DNA from 4 places in the Sodalis sp. RH16 genome. Region 1 is predicted to be linked to each of the others. Evidence: predicted binding sites of a transcription regulator. Region 1 holds the regulator's gene; each other region holds the start of a gene.
The links. Region 1 encodes CRP, which controls carbon source genes, mostly activating them, when cyclic AMP is high. Its sites were predicted from a motif close to ATGTGANNNNNNTCACAT; they were not measured.
Positions count from the first base shown of each region.

Region 2: a site for CRP is predicted at 1,233-1,250, ahead of ACL2XJ_RS15650 (YjcB family protein). Genes of this name have one in related genera too.
Region 3: a site for CRP is predicted at 2,094-2,111, ahead of ACL2XJ_RS19600 (PTS sugar transporter subunit IIB). Genes of this name have one in related genera too.
Region 4: a site for CRP is predicted at 2,258-2,275, ahead of deoC (deoxyribose-phosphate aldolase). Genes of this name have one in related genera too.

Region 1 is NZ_CP178737.1:2,280,536-2,284,672, reverse strand. It holds gene ACL2XJ_RS10390 (YheU family protein) at 1-161, shown strand, start outside; gene ACL2XJ_RS10385 (phosphoribulokinase) at 327-1,196, shown strand; gene ACL2XJ_RS10380 (OsmC family protein) at 1,243-1,650, opposite strand; gene crp (cAMP-activated global transcriptional regulator CRP) at 1,965-2,597, shown strand; gene ACL2XJ_RS10370 (YccS/YhfK family putative transporter) at 2,649-4,137, shown strand, end outside.
Region 2 is NZ_CP178737.1:3,384,577-3,388,713, reverse strand. It holds gene ACL2XJ_RS15655 (efflux transporter outer membrane subunit) at 1-1,189, shown strand, start outside; gene ACL2XJ_RS15650 (YjcB family protein) at 1,321-1,608, shown strand; gene ACL2XJ_RS15645 (hypothetical protein) at 1,751-1,942, opposite strand; gene ACL2XJ_RS15640 (DUF1348 family protein) at 1,941-2,402, shown strand; gene ACL2XJ_RS15635 (TetR/AcrR family transcriptional regulator) at 2,434-3,003, shown strand; gene ACL2XJ_RS15630 (glutathione S-transferase family protein) at 3,155-3,778, shown strand; gene ACL2XJ_RS15625 (ABC transporter substrate-binding protein) at 3,999-4,137, opposite strand, start outside.
Region 3 is NZ_CP178737.1:4,271,651-4,275,787, reverse strand. It holds gene pta (phosphate acetyltransferase) at 1-1,942, opposite strand, end outside; gene ACL2XJ_RS19600 (PTS sugar transporter subunit IIB) at 2,199-2,507, shown strand; gene ACL2XJ_RS19595 (PTS sugar transporter subunit IIC) at 2,517-3,830, shown strand; gene ACL2XJ_RS19590 (PTS lactose/cellobiose transporter subunit IIA) at 3,851-4,137, shown strand, end outside.
Region 4 is NZ_CP178737.1:1,674,859-1,678,995, forward strand. It holds gene fucP (L-fucose:H+ symporter permease) at 1-1,185, opposite strand, end outside; gene rbsK (ribokinase) at 1,190-2,116, opposite strand; gene deoC (deoxyribose-phosphate aldolase) at 2,304-2,981, shown strand; gene deoR (DNA-binding transcriptional repressor DeoR) at 3,027-3,800, shown strand; gene typA (translational GTPase TypA) at 3,917-4,137, opposite strand, start outside.

The sequences.
Region 1 (4,137 bases):
TCTTGCGAGAAGGCACCGATTACGGCGAACAGGAAAAGACACTGGAGGCCAAAGTCGCCGATGTCAAACGTCAACTGATAAGCGGCGAAGCGGTAGTGGTATGGTCGGAACTGCACGAGACCATCAATATTATGCCCCGCGGCCAGTTTCATCCGGAATAACGCAAATTGGCCCTGCGCCGCTAAACATGATAACAATAATCAAGTCTTTCATGCCGGGCGCATGTGAATCTACCCGTCATACTTCAAGTTGCAGGCGCGTCCGCTTTCCTGCAACCTGAATTATTGAGGGTATCACGCCGTCATATAACGAAGCGTAGGGTTACCATGTCAGCACAACATCCCATTATTGCCGTTACCGGCTCCAGCGGCGCCGGCACCACCACCACCAGTCTGGCTTTCCGTAAAATTTTTCACCAGTTGAATATTCACGCCGCCGAGCTGGAAGGGGACAGTTTCCACCATTTTACCCGTCCGGAAATGGACATGGCCATTCGCAAGGCCCGCGATCTCGGGCGACATATCAGCTATTTCGGGCCGGAAGCCAATGACTTCGGCCTATTGGAACACACCTTCCTGCAGTATGGGCTCACCGGCCACGGCAAAGCGCGAAAATATCTGCACACCTATGACGAAGCCGTTCCCTACAATCAGATTCCCGGCACCTTTACTCCCTGGCAGCCGCTGCCGGAGCCGACGGATGTGCTGTTTTACGAGGGGCTGCACGGCGGGGTGGTTACCGACCACCATAATGTGGCGCAGCATGTGGATCTCCTGGTGGGTGTAGTACCCATCGTCAACCTGGAATGGATACAAAAGCTGGTGCGCGATACCAGCGAACGCGGACACTCCCGGGAAGCGGTGATGGATTCCGTGGTGCGATCGATGGAAGACTATATCAGCTACATCACACCGCAATTTTCCCGTACCCATATCAATTTTCAACGGGTTCCCACGGTGGACACGTCCAACCCCTTTGCCGCCAAGGCCATCCCTTCGCTGGACGAAAGCTTTGTGGTAATTCACTTTCGCGGCCTGGATCATATCGACTTCCCCTATCTGCTGGCGATGCTGCAGGGGTCGTTTATTTCCAATATCAATACGCTGGTGGTACCGGGAGGGAAAATGGGGCTGGCGATGGAACTGATCATGGGACCATTGGTAAAGCAGCTGCTGGAAGGCAAACGCATTGAATAAACCGGGCGCGGCCGGAGCGTCGCGCCCGCGGTAACGCATCCGTCATTCAGGACGGCAAACGCACTTCAAAACTATGGGTAACGTTCACGGATTTGCCGAGCATCAAAGACACCGAGCAATACTTTTCCGCTGACAGCTCCACCGCCCTTTCGACGATTTTGTCGGTGAGCCCCGTGCCGGAAACTATAAAATGTAAATTAATATGGGTAAATAACCTCGGCGCTTCGTCGCGGCGTTCAGAGGTCAGCTTGACTTCGCAATCACGCACATCCTGACGCCCTTTTTGCAGAATCGATACCACGTCGATGGCGCTGCACCCCCCAGCCGCCATAAGTACCATTTCCATTGGGCTGGGCGCTTTTTCCCCTGCGTTGCCATCCATCAAAATCTGGTGGCCGGAGGCGGATTCACCTATAAAAGACAGACCTTCGACCCATTTTACTCGTGCTTGCATTATGATGACTCCAGATAAAAAGTTTTTCCTGCACCCTACATTTTTATTGGAAAGGTGGCAATGTTACCTAACATACTTCATGCTGATGCAAGACAACAGAAGACACTGCTTCAAACCTATGCTAAAAACAAGGCTGGATCGACCTCATGATAATGAAAGGGCAAGAGAGCGATCGGAACATCACTAAAACCAGACCCTAATAAGTTCCCTAACGTCGCTCCGTTTACAACGGAGATGGATCGATAAAACAGCGCCGTAATAGGGAATACGATGTCCTGAACAAGGACAGCGATGACAAAAGAGGATAACAGCGAATGGTTCTCGGCAAACCGCAAACAGACCCGACTCTCGAATGGTTCCTGTCTCATTGCCATATTCACAAGTATCCATCGAAGAGTACGCTAATACATCAAGGCGAAAAAGCTGAAACACTTTACTACATCGTCAAAGGCGCCGTCGCGGTGCTGATAAAAGATGAAGAAGGTAAAGAGATGATCTTGTCCTACCTTAACCAGGGGGATTTTATCGGGGAATTGGGCTTATTCGAAGAAGGCCAGGAGCGCAGCGCCTGGGTTCGTGCGAAAACCGCTTGTGAAGTGGCTGAAATTTCTTATAAAAAATTCCGGCAACTGATTCAGGTGAATCCGGATATCCTGATGCGTCTGTCGGCGCAGATGGCCAGCCGCTTGCAGGTCACCTCGGAAAAAGTCGGTAATCTGGCGTTTCTCGACGTCACGGGACGTATCGCGCAAACCTTGCTTAATCTGGCGAAACAACCCGACGCCATGACCCACCCCGACGGCATGCAAATCAAGATTACCCGCCAGGAAATCGGCCAGATTGTCGGCTGTTCCCGTGAAACGGTGGGCCGTATTCTGAAAATGCTGGAAGATCAAAATCTCATCTCCGCACACGGCAAGACCATTGTCGTTTACGGTACGCGTTAAACGTTAATCAAACAGGCGTGGTACTCTGTGCCACGCCTGCTTGTTGGCAGCATGTGGCGTCGACTGATCTATCACCCCGAAGTCAACTATGCCTTGCGGCAAACCATCGTGCTTTGCCTGCCGGTGGCGATAGGGCTATTGTTCGGCAGCCTGCAGAACGGCCTGCTGTTCTCCCTGGTGCCCGCCTGTTGCAACATCGCCGGCCTGGATACCCTGCATAAACGCTTTTTTAAACGCCTGGCCATCGGCGGTACGCTGTTCGCCGTCAGCAGCGTACTGATCCAGTGGCTGCTCTTTGTACACGTACCCTTGCCCTTTATCATGGTGGGCCTGGCGCTGGTGCTGGGCGTCACCGGTGAAATCAGTCCGTTGCACGGGCGGTTATTACCCGCCTCCCTTATCGCCGCCATTTTTACCCTCGGCCTGACCGGCAACGCCCCGGTGTGGATCCCGCCGCTGCTGTATATCGCCGGTACCGCCTGGTACGGGCTGTTTACCGGCCTGTGGTTCCGATGGCTTAAAGAGCAGCCGATGCGGGAAACCCTCAGCCTGCTCTATAGAGAGCTCGCGGATTATATCGAGGCGAAATACAGCCTGCTGACCCAGCATACCGACCCGGAAACCGCCCTGCCGCCGCTGTTTGCCCGGCAGCAGCGGGTGATTGATCTGATTGCGCAAATTTACCAGCAGCTGCATATGCTGTCGGCCAACCATCAGCTTCAGTACAAACGTCTGCTGCGGACATTTCAGGTGGCTCTGGACCTGCAAGAGCATATCGCCGTCAGTTTGCATCAGCCGGACGAAGTGCAGAAGCTGGTGGAGCAGAGTCACGCTGAAGCGGTGATCCGCTATAATGCCCAATTGATTGCCGCCCGGCTGCGGGTGGTAGCGGACGATATCCTTTATCATCGGTTATCGGGCCGTTTCACCATGGCGGAAGCCCTGTCGGCGGTGGAAAAAATTGCCCAGCGAAATCCGGATAATCCGGTGGGGCAATTTTGTTTTTATCACTTCAGCCGCATCGCCCGGCTGCTCAGGACGCAACGTCCGCTCTACCGGCGGGATATCATGGCGGATAACCAGCAACGGCTCTCTTTCTGGCAGGCGCTGCGCAGCTACTGTTCGCTCAAATCCATGGCGCTGCGCAACGCCGCCCGGCTGGGCATTATGCTGGCCATCGGCAGCAGCCTGGGACTGGTGTTCAACCTGCCTAAACCCTACTGGATTCTGATGACGGTGATGTTTGTCAGCCAGAACGGCTATAACGCCACCCGGGTACGTATCCAGCACCGGGCGCTGGGAACCTTGGCCGGCCTGGTTATCGCCGCCGCGACCCTGCAGCTCCATCTGGGGGACGGCACGGTTTTATTGTTTATGCTGGTGGTGACCCTGGCGGCTTATCTGGTTTTGCGGAAAAATTACGGCCTGGCGATGACCGGCTTCACCGTAACCGCCGTTTACACCCTGCAGCTTTTGTCCCTGAACGGTACGCATTTTCTGGTACCGCGGCTGGTGGATACCCTGATCGGATGCATGCTGG
Region 2 (4,137 bases), 1.1 Mb from region 1:
CCAGCTGGATTCGGCCCATGTCGACACCTCAAGCGTGGCGAGTCTTAGTCCGCAGGCAGCCTCCGCGCTGGATACCCTGACCCAGCCGATAAGCCTGTATCAGGGCAGTTTCGACGCCAGCTGGGAGCTGGATCTTTGGGGAAAAGTCCGCCGATCGGTGGAGATGGCGCAGGCGCAAAGCCAGGCTTCGGTTGAAGAACGCAACGATGCCCTGGTGTCCCTGGAGGCGGAGGTGGCGCGGACCTATTTGCAGCTGAGGGGCGCCCAGACCGTGGCGCAGACGCTTCGCACGCAAATCGATGTCGCGGAACAGTCCCTGGAATTGACCCGCAGCCGCCAGCAGCACGGTCTGGCGCCGCAGTATGATGTGGAAAACGCCGCTGCCCAGCTCGGTTCGCTGCGGGCGCAGTTGCCGCAGTACGAAGCGGAACAGCGTCAGGCGATGAACGGATTGGCGGTATTGCTGGGACAACCTCCCGGCACGCTGGATAACGAACTACGCCAAGACAAGCCGCAGCCCGCCGTCCCGGCCGCCGTGGCGGTGGGCGTGCCGTCAGCCCTGGCGCGACGCCGTCCCGATGTGCGCCAGGCGGAAGCCAATCTGCATGCGGCCACCGCCAATATCGGCGTCTCGGTGGCGCAATTGTTCCCTGATTTTTCCCTCACCGGCCAGTTCGGCATGCGCAATACCGAGGCGGATTATCTGACCCACTGGAGCAGCCATTTTTACAGCTACGGTCCCCAGGTGTCGCTGCCGATTTTCCAGGGCGGCCGGCTGGTGTCAAGCGTCCGGCTGGCCCGGGTGCAACAGGCCAATGCGGTCTTGTCCTACCGCCAAACCGTCCTGACCGCGTTGCAGGATGTGGAGAACGCGCTGGTGAGCTACCGCACGGATCAGCAGCAGGTGGATGGCCTGGAGCAAGCCGCCGCGTCATTTCAAAACGCCTTCAATTTATCCAGCGAAAGCTACCGCCAGGGACTGACGTCATTTATCACCATGCTTGATGCACAGCGGCAGCTGGCCCAGGCCCGCCAGCAGGTCGCCGCCGCCCGGGTCCAGACCGGCATTGATCTGGTGGCGCTTTATAAAGCCCTGGGCGGAGGCTGGGAACCCTACACGCAGGTGAATTTACCTAAGTATCCGGTGTTCGGGCCGGCGGAAACCGTAGCGTCCGGCACCCAAAAGTAAAAAAACCAAAAAAGTAAACAACTTATCCATTACCGTCAAAAAAATTTGACCTCCATCACATATTTTTGTAGCACAATACCTAAAAACAGGAGAAAATTACGGCAACTTAATCAACGGGAGGATGGTTCCACATGAGTACGCTGGCCGCAGGCTTTGTGATGATGCGCTGGGAATTGCTCAGTGCGGTGATGATGTTTTTCGCTAGCACGCTAAATGTTGTATGCCGTAGATCCAGTAAAAATGCCCTTGCCTTTATCTTCACCGGCGTAGGCATCAGCATGGCCTATTGGTTTGTCGCCGGGTTGCTGGGCATTACCCTCTCGATGGAGCTGGCGCACTGGCGCGATATCTGGGCCGGTCTGAAAGAGCTGGGGGAATATATTATCGTCCACACCCCGCCGGACTGGCAGATTACCTGATCCGGGCCTTTACCGGACGCCCATTCCGCTAATACATTTTAACGACCCACGCATTCAGACATGGCGCATTCAGCCAGGTCTTTTGCTGTTTAAAATCCCTTAACCGATTTTATCGGTTCGCCTCCGTCCCCCATCCGTTCCCTCATTTCATACCCGATTTCAACACGTGCGGCTTTTCGTTTCTCCTCGGACCCCGGTTCATTTCCGCCAAGTTCCGGGCGGGCTTGACGTTTTCGGCAATTCCCGCGAAACCTGACAGGATAAAATAAACCTTGCCAATGACTGTACCGATCGGTACAGTCTTCTCTTCACTCACCGAAAAGGCACTCATCATGGCTAACCTGGTTCCCCCCTTTACGCTGGAGACTGCAATCGCCAAAGTCCGTTTGGCGGAAGACGGCTGGAACAGCCGTGACCCCCGCCGAGTCTCCCTGGTCTACTCCGAAGACACCCAGTGGCGCAACCGTGCTGAAATTGTTACCGGACGCGAGGAAGTGGTTGCCTTCCTGACCCGCAAATGGGCCAGGGAGCTGGATTATCGGCTGATCAAAGAGCTATGGGCATTTACCGGCGCCCGAGTAGCGGTACGTTTCGCTTACGAATGGCACGATGACAGCGGAAACTGGTTCCGCTCCTACGGCAATGAAAACTGGGAGTTCAATGAGCAAGGATTGATGTTCCGCCGTTTTGCCTGCATCAATGATTTGCCCATTACCAGCGACGATCGCCGGTTTTTCTGGCCGCTGGGCCGGCGTCCGGACGACCACCCCGGCCTGTCCGATTTTGGTTTGTAGTGGTTCGCGGTAACTGCAAGGCATTCATTCATTGAACAGCAAAGAAAACGCAAAAACCGAGCTGGTGGCCCGCATTGCCGAAATATTCCGCGAGTGCGGCTTTGAGGGCGCCTCCCTCAGCCGCATTACCGAGGGTACCGGGCTGGGCAAAGGCAGTCTTTATCACTTTTTCCCCGCCGGTAAGGAGGAGATGGCCGCTGAGGTGCTGCTGCATATCCACCGCTGGTTCGCCGGGCATATTTTCCTGCCGCTGGAACAGGAGAACGCCTTCGGCGCTCTGGATGACATGTGGCGGGAAGTGGATGACTATTTTCAATCCGGTAAACGCGTTTGCCTGGTGGGGGCGTTTGCCCTGGACGGCACGCGGGATCGGTTCGCTACCGCCATCAGCGGCTATTTCAGGCGTTGGATAGCCGCGCTGGGGGGCGCCCTGCGGCGCGCTGGGGTTGACGACGCCACCTGCGCCATCCTGTCGCAGGAGGTGGTGGCTGGTATCCAGGGCGCCCTGATCCTGGCCCGCGCCCTTGACGACGCGGAGTTCTTCTCCAAGAGCCTCCTACGCTTGCAAAGGCGCGTCAACGAGCAGTTGGCAGCGCGCTAGGGATACTTATCATTGGCATACCGGCAAGGCATTTCAATGGCGCAAGCAGCCCTGGAGACTTTAAGCCGGCGTTTTCCTGTTCCCAGCCGCCGGGAAAAATGCCAGTATGGCTTGGCCACTGTCACCCTAACATTGATTGTAAAGGAAGCCTATGCTGAAAATACTCGGCAGATCTTCATCCATTAATGTGCGCAAGGTCCTATGGGCCTGCGCGGAGTTGGGCATCGAATATCAGCGCGAAGACTGGGGCAACGGATTCAAATCCACCCACAGCCCCGAATTTCTCGCGCTGAATCCTAATGCCATGGTTCCGGTTATCCAGGACGAGGATTTTGTCCTATGGGAATCGAATACCATTATCCGTTACCTGGCGCGCGCCTACCGCGGCGAATCGCTATACCCGGCGGCCCCCAAGATCCGGGCCGGCATCGACCGGTGGATTGATTGGCAGGCCGCCGATCTCAATCCCGCCTGGAGCTATGTTTTCAGCGCCCTGGTGCGGCACAATCCCGAGCATCCCGATCCCGAACGCATCAAGGCCGCCGCCGCAAGCTGGGCCGGCAAAATGTCGATCCTGGAGGGCCAGCTCAAGGTCACCGGAGCCTTTGTCGCGGGTCCGGCATTTACCCTGGCGGATATCCCCATCGGCCTGTCGGTGCACCGCTGGTTTTCCACCCCGCTCCAGCGCCCCGACCTCCCGGCGGTGAGCGCCTATTATGAACGATTAAGCCTGCGGCCGGCTTTTATCGCCCACGGCAGAAACGGACAGCCCTAATCGCCAGGGGAAAGACCGGGGTTTAACTCCGGTCTCAGACTGCTGACAAACATGCCCGAAGCCAATAAGGCGGGACAGGCTGCTAGAAGAGTAAACCGTCCGCGCCAGGGATGGCGCGGATCGAGCCCCCAGGGAAGGGTTTACGGCGTGTTTACGATCTGGCAGCCTGTCTCGACCGGGCACTTTGTCAACAAGCTCCGACCGGGGTTTAACCCCGGTCTCAGGGCTGTTTCAACGCCGTTTGCGCCACATACGGCTTCATGATCTCATCCGCCTGGCGCTGGGCATCCCTTGCCGCATCCGCCACCAGGCGCGATTTGTCTGTGACCACCGACGCCAGCTGATTCTCCATGGCCTGG
Region 3 (4,137 bases), 2.0 Mb from region 1:
CCCGGCCGGCCACCGGCGAGTCCGGCGCCTTGGTGCGCGCCACGTCGGCCATAATGGCGGCATCGTATTGCAGCGGGCCGTCAATCACCAGATCCGGGCGTTTGCGCCGCGCCAGCGCGGTGGCTTCCCGCACTTTATCCACATCGCTGCCGGTGCCCGAGGTGCCGGTGGAGTAGGACATCATCGCTACCCGCGGCTCGATGCCGAAGGCGGCGGCCGAGTCGGCGGACTGAATGGCGATTTCCGAAAGCTGTTCGGCATCCGGATCGGGATTGATGGCGCAGTCGCCGTATACCAGCACCTGCTCCGGCAACAGCATGAAAAATACCGATGAAACCAGCGAGCTGCCCGGGGCCGGTTTAATCAGCTGCAACGCCGGACGAAGGGTATTGGCGGTGGTATGCACCGCGCCGGAAACCAATCCGTCCACATCCCCTGCCTCCAGCATCAGGGTACCGAGCATCACGTTGTCTTCCAATTGCTCCCGCGCCACCACTTCGGTCATGCCTTTGCTTTTACGCAGCTCCACCAGCCGCGCCAGGTAGCGCTCGCGCAGCGGCGCCGGATCCTGTAGCGCCACATTGTCACCCAAAACCACGCCCTGGGCCGCGGCCACCCGGCGAATGTCGTCGGGATTGCCCAGCAGGACACAATGAGCAATGCCCCGGTCGGCACAGAGGGCGGCGGCCCGGATGGTGCGCGGTTCATCCCCCTCCGGCAACACGATGCGCTTGCCGGCCCGCCGCGCCCGTTCGGTCAGGGCATAACGGAATGCCGGCGGCGAGAGGCGGCGGGAATGCTCCGAGGCAGCGCTCAGTGAATCAATCCACCCGCTATCGATGTAGCCGGCCATGTAATCCTGCACTTTCTCCACCCGTAAACGATCGTCCGCCGGCACTTCCAGATTAAAGCTTTGCAAACTCAGGGACGTCTGCCAGGTATTGGTATTGACCATCATCACCGGCAAACCGGTCTGGAACGCCCGCTCGCACAGCGTGGCAATGGCCGGGGGAATGGGATAGCCGCCGGTAAGCAGGACCGCGCCGATGGCCACCCCGTTCATGGCGGCCAGGCAGGCCGCCACCAGCACCTCGGGGCGGTCCGCGCAGGTGACCAGCAGCGCGCCGGCGCGAAAGTGCTGCGCCATATTGGCCAAACCGCGGGCGCAGAAAGTCACGGACTGCACCCGGCGCGTCTCTAGATCGCCGGCATTCACGATGTGGGCATGAAGATGCCCGGCCATATCCACGGCGCGGGTGGCTATCAGATCATAGTTCCAGGGGATACAGGCCAAGACCTTTAGCGGGCTGTCGGCAAACAGGGGGCGGGTATCCGCGGCGGCGGCGTCATGCTGATTGGCGGCGTCGAACAGTTCGGACAGGTCTGGGCGCGTACGGCCCTGTTCATCCACCGGGGCGTGCCATTTATTGATGATAACCCCGGCGATATTCTTGTTTTGGCAGCCGCCGAACCCGGCGCAGGCCAACTCCAGCCGCGCCTTCAGCTGCGCCGGTGAATCGGCCCCCAGGGTGGTGACAAAAACCATGTCAGCGTTCAACGCCCGGGCGATGTCGTAGTTCAGACCATTGGCGAACTGATGGCGACGGGTCAGCATCAGCCCCTCAATCAGGACCACTTCGGCGTCCTGCCGGGTTTCATGATAGCGGGCGACAATCTCCTCCATCAGCACATCGCGGCGATTGGTGCTTAACAGGGTTTCCACATAGTCCATCGCCAGCGGCTGCGCGGCGGGGATCCCTGAATTGGCCCGAATGATGGCGGTGGTCTGGTCAGGCAAACTCGCGCCGTCGCGCTGCTGGGCGATGGGCTTATATACGCTCAGGCGCACGCCCTTGCGCTCGATGGCCCGGATCACGCCGAGACTGACGCTGGTCAGCCCCACATGGGTACCGGTTGGAATTAGCATAATGGTTCGAGACACGGTTGACCTCTCGGCAAATAGTCAGATCTATGTTGGATGATGAATTGGCTTGGCCGTATCATGAACACCTTTCATCCTGAATTCTTTAACCCAGCTTACAGACTTGATTTCCATTAATCAGAAATCCGCTAAAAAGTTATCCTGAAACAAGAATTGACCTCCATCACAAAACTGCAACCGGTTTCTGAAACCGGTTGCAGAGATTCTTTTTCTCGCGTCATACTGCTGCCAGACCAATAATCACAAGGCTCGTCTTATGAAAAAAATACTCTTATGCTGTGCCGCCGGGATGTCCACCAGCATGGTGGTGAGGAAAATGCAAAAAGCCGCCGAAATAAAAGGAATAGAGGTGGAAATCAATGCGGTGGGTCTGGAAGAGTTCGCCGCGGAGTTCCCCCATTACGATTGTTGCCTGCTGGGACCGCAAATCAAATATAAATTGAAAGATTTTAAAATAATCGCCGATGAGCAGCATAAACCCATAGCCGTCATTAACAGCATGGATTACGGCATGATGAACGGCGAAAAAATATTAAACGATACTCTGGCGCTGCTTAATGCCTAGGAGATGAATATGTCCGGAATTAGCGAATCGGTATTCGGCGTCATTGAAAATACCATTAGTCCGATAGCAGGGAGATTATCCAGTCAACGGCATGTCATGGCCATCCGGGACGGATTTATTTCCGCAATGCCGTTTCTGATTGTCGGTTCCTTTATGCTGGTATTTGCCCATCCGCCCTTCTCCCCCACCAGCACTTGGTCCTTCGCCCAATGGTGGCTGCGGATGGCGCAGCAGTATGAAAACGTTATTCTGATGCCCTATAACATGACCATGGGTATTATGTCGGTGTTTATCGCCGCGGCGATATCTTATAATCTGGCCACCAGCTATAAAATGAACGGTTTTATGGCCGCCCTGCTGTCATTAATGTCATTCCTGGTAGTGGCGGCTCCGCAAACCGCGGATAAAATGCTGCCGGTATCATCGCTTGGGGGGACGGGGATTTTCACCGCGATATTGGTGGGAATCTATACCACCGAGCTGATACATTTTCTGGAAGTACGGCATATCGGTATCCATCTGCCGGAACAGGTACCGCCGAAAATAAAACAGTCCTTTGATTTGTTGATTCCGGTACTGGCGATATTCTTTACCCTTTACCCGTTAAGCCTGCTGATCCAATGGCAATTCGGCATGCTGCTGCCCCAGGCCATTATGGCGCTGTTCCAGCCGATTGTTTCCGCTGCCGATACCCTGCCGGCCATTTTGCTCTCCGTATTGATCTGCCATCTGCTGTGGTTCGCCGGCATTCACGGCGCGGTCATCGTCGGCGGCGTGTTGCAGGCTTTCTGGCTGACCAATCTGGGCATCAACCAGCAGGAACTCACCGCCGGACAACCCTTAACCCATATTTTTATCGAACCGTTCTGGCTGTTTTTCATCGTGATTGGCGGATCCGGTTCCACCATGGGGCTGGTGGGGCTGTATTTACGCAGCCGATCCGCCCATTTGCGCTCCATCGGCAAGCTCAGCATGGTGCCCTGTATTTTCAACATTAACGAACCGGTGATTTTCGGCTCTCCGGTGGTGATGAATCCCACCCTCTTCATTCCATTTATTACCGCGCCGCTGGTTAACGGTACTCTGGCCTATATCGCCACCCGTACCGATATGGTGGGCCGGGTGATTTCCGTGGTGCCCTGGACCACGCCTGCCCCCATCGGCGCCGCCTGGTCCACCGGCTGGGATATCCGCGCCGCGTTCCTGGTGGTTGTCCTGGTGGCCGTATCCACGCTGATTTATTACCCCTTCTTCAAAATCTACGAACGGCAACTGCTGGCGCAGGAAGATCCGTTGCCGCAGACCCAGGCCCAGGAGGCATAACCATGAGCGAGACAGTGGCGATGGATATGGAAAGTACGGTCATGGCTTTGATTATCTTTGCCGGCGAGGCGCGTTCCGAATCGATGGAGGCGCTGCGCGCCGCCCGCAACCGGGAGTGGCTGAAGGCCGATGCCCTATTGGCCGCCGCCTCCGATGCCGCCCGCCAGGCGCACCGTATCCAGACGCAATTAATAGGCGCCGACGAGGGCGTGGGTAAAATTCCGGTGAACCTTATCATGGTACATGCCCAGGATCATCTGATGAACGCCATGCTGTGCCGGGAATTGGTTGAAGAAATCATCGTCCT
Region 4 (4,137 bases), 610 kb from region 1:
GCCCTGGATTGCCGGCACCACGGCGGCGCCGACAATGGCCATGACGATAATCGCCCCGGCGACTTCGGTATATTTGTTGTCCACGGTATCCAGCGTGCCGGCGTAAATGGTGGCCCAGCAGGGTCCGAACAAGACGCTGACAAACACCGCGGCATATACGGCGGTAAAATTCGGCACCATCACCACATAGGCCAGAGTCGCGACCCCCAGTATGGAATAGGCGATCAGGACTTTTTGCGGCATAAAACGCGTCATCAGGAAATTGGCGATAAATTTACCGGCGAAGAAACACATAAAGCTGTAAATCATGAAGTTGGAGGCGTCCCGTTCATTGGCCGCACCCAGGTTCAGCGCCAAACGAATGGTAAACGACCATACCGCCACCTGCATCCCCACATAAAGGAACTGGGCGACTATACCCTTTTTGAAGCGGGCGTTACCGGCCAGATAACGCAGGGTTTCTCCCATACCCGGCGCGGCGGTTTTTTGTCGATCTACCACAGGCTTGCAACGGGGATAGCGGGTAATGGCAAACAAGACCAGCACCACTACCAGCACCATGATCAGATACTTATAAGGTTCGAGGGTGAGTTCCAGCATATTCAGGCGGAATTGATGCCCCTGCTCCGGCGTCATGGAGGCCAATTGGCTGCTCAGGCTGTCCCCTTGCTGGAAAACCAGATATTTGCCCAGCACAATGCCCATCAGCGCGCCGACGGGATAAAAGGTCTGGCTGATATTAAGCCGCAGCGTCGCATAGTCGCGATGACCGATCATCGAACTGTAGGTATTGGCCGCAGTTTCCAGAAAGCTCAAGCCGATGGCGATGGCGAAAATCGCCGCCAGGAACATGGTGTAGGTGGCCATATGAGACGCAGGATAAAACAGCACGCAGCCGATGATATACAGCGACAGGCCCGTCATAATGGCCACTTTGTAGCTGGTTTTGCGAATGACCATCGAGGCCGGAATGGCAATCAGAAAGTAGCCGCCGTAAAACGCGCTTTGCACCAGCGCGCTGGCGAAATCGCTTAAGGCGAACACCGTTTTGAATTGGGTAATCAAGATATCGTTCAAACTGGCCGCACAGCCCCATAAAGGAAACAGGCAAGACAGCAGGATAAACTGAAACAGCGGTGTTTTATTCAGATAGCCGTCAGGCATTTGTACCGTATTGTGGTGCATGATGTTATTCCTGATGTAAGGTGGCGAGGAAATCATGGAACTGGGCGGCGTCGGCATAGGAACGCTGGGTGCCTTTGCCCCGTACGCTGAAGGCGGCATAGGCCGAGGCATATGTCATAGCCTGCTTCACGTCTTGGCTGCCGACATAGTAATGGGCAAAACACCCTATATAGGCATCGCCCGCGCCGCTGGTATCCACGGCCTGTACCGGCACCGCATCCACCCGGTGGACGCTGTCGCCGGTCAACCACACCGAGCCGCGGTGTCCCATGGTGATAATCAGGTTTTTCAGCCCCCGTGAGAGCAGAGAGCGGCCGGCGGCAAGGATATGCTCTTCGCTGTCCACCGCCATACCGGTCAGGATTTCCAGCTCCGTTTCATTAGGCATGAAAAAATCGCACTGGCAGGCATAAGCGATATCCAGCTCCCGGCTGGCCGGCGCCGGATTAAGAATCACCGGCACATGAAGCCGCCGGGCAACGTCGATGGCGTGATACACCGTCGCCAGCGGAATCTCCAACTGCAGGATAATCACCTTGCAGTCCTTGAGCTGCTCCGCCGCACGGTCAACATCCGCCGGCGTCAAATGGTTATTGGCCCCTTTAATGATCAAGATGCGATTATGTGAATCCCGATCAACAAAAATCGGCGCCACTCCGCTGGAAACCCCCGGCACCTTCTCAACATAGCGGGTATCGACGCCGTACCGGCGCAGGTTATTTACCGTATTGTCGGCGAACAGATCGTCGCCGACCTTACTCATCATCATCACGCCGGCGCCCAGTTTGGCTGCCGCCACCGCCTGATTAGCGCCTTTACCGCCGCAACCGATCTCAAAATCCGGGGCTTCAAGCGTTTCCCCGGTTTTCGGCATCTCGGTGATATAGGTAATCAGATCCACCATGTTGGAACCAATAACCGCTATATCCATAATCATTTGCCTCTCTAATGTTTTCATAGCATTCAATGTTACTACGCTAACATTATCAACCCATAAATGTTAATAATATGACACCTATCACATCTCATGAGAAAAATTAACGGACAAATGGCTATATAACGGTGTTAGATAATGTTATTATTTTCACATTAACATCATCCCTCACGAGGACGCACTCATGAACAAAACAGAAATCGACTTTCCCCGATATATCGATCACACCCTGCTGGCGATGGACGCCACCGAGGCGCAAATAGCCGCTTTATGCGAAGAAGCAAAGCAGTATGGCTTTTATGCCGTCTGCGTAAATTCCGGTTATGTGCCGTTCGCCGCCCGTGCGCTGCAGGGAACCGACGTTAAAGTGTGCTCGGTGGTGGGTTTCCCTCTGGGAGCCGGCCTGACCGCCGCCAAGGCTTTTGAAGCAAAAGCGGCCATCGAAGCCGGGGCCGGGGAGATCGATATGGTGATTAACGTCGGCTGGCTGAAAAGCGGGAAAATCGACGCGGTAACCGCCGATATACAGGCAGTGCACCAGGTTTGCGCCGCCACACCATTGAAGGTTATATTGGAAACCTGCCTGTTGAGCGAAGAGCAGATCGTGCAAGTTTGCCAGATTTGCCGCGAACTTAAGGTGGCCTTTGTGAAAACGTCCACGGGTTTTAGCACCGGCGGCGCCCGGGAACAGGACGTCAGGCTGATGCGGCAGACCGTTGGGGCGGACGTAGGCGTCAAGGCATCCGGCGCCGTTCGCGATCGTCAGACCGCGCAAACCATGATACTGGCCGGCGCCACCCGTATCGGCACCAGTTCCGGGGTAAGTATTGTGACGGGCGCAGCAGCCACCGGCAAATATTGACTGTTCACAACGGCGAACATCGGAACAATTGACGCAGGGTACACTATGGAAACGCGGCGCGAAGAAAGGATTAACAGGCTGATACAGGCTTTAAAGCGGGAAGACAAAATCCATCTGAAGGATGCCGCCGTCCTGCTGGGCGTATCAGAAATGACCATCCGCCGCGATCTCAGCGCCGAGCCGGCGCAGGTGGTTCTGCTGGGGGGATATGTCGTCAACGATCCGAAAAACAGCTCAGTCACCCACTACTTTGTGTCGGATCAAAAAGCCAAGCACGTTAAAGAAAAAAGCATTACCGGCCGTATGGCGGCCCAAATGATTGAAAAAGACGACACGGTTTTTTTTGATTGCGGAACCACCACGCCGTTCATTATCGACGCCATCAACCAAGACCTGGCATTCACCGGCATTTGCTACTCGCTGAATACGTTCCTGGCATTGCAGGATCTGCCCAACTGCAAAGTCATACTGTGCGGCGGTGAATTCCATCCGGCCAACTGCATATTCACTCCACTGACCCAATATTCCATTCTGGATAACATCTGTCCCGACAAGGCGTTTATTTCCGCCGCCGGGATAGATATTCACTACGGTGCGACCTGCTTCAATTTTGATGAGCTCACCATGAAGCACCGCGCTTTATCCCTGTCGCAGCAAGGAATTCTGGTGGCCGATCACAGCAAGTTCGACAATATCAAACCCGCCTGCATCGGCACCCTAACCCTCTTCGACACCCTTATCACCGATCAGTCCCCCCCGCGCAAATTCCACGACTACTGCCAGCAGCATAATATCGCCTTGATCTATCAGCCAGACTGACGAACCCGCCAACTCCGAAGCTGAACCGAGCGTGTTAAGGGAGACCGCGCCGATTTTCGGCAAAAAAATACCGGTCCATCTGCATGGACCGGCATCTTGTCTTCTCGTGCCTAAGATCAGACTTCTTTGCTGGAACGATTGGCGCGCTTACGATCGTTTTCAGTCAGATAACGTTTACGCAACCGGATGGAATGGGGAGTCACTTCCACCAGCTCATCATCATCAATAAATTCCAGCGCTTGTTCCAACGACAGCTTAATCGCCGTCACCAGCGTAGTGGCTTCATCGGTACCTGAAGCGCGCATGTTGGTTAATTTCTTGCCGGTCAGGCAGTTGA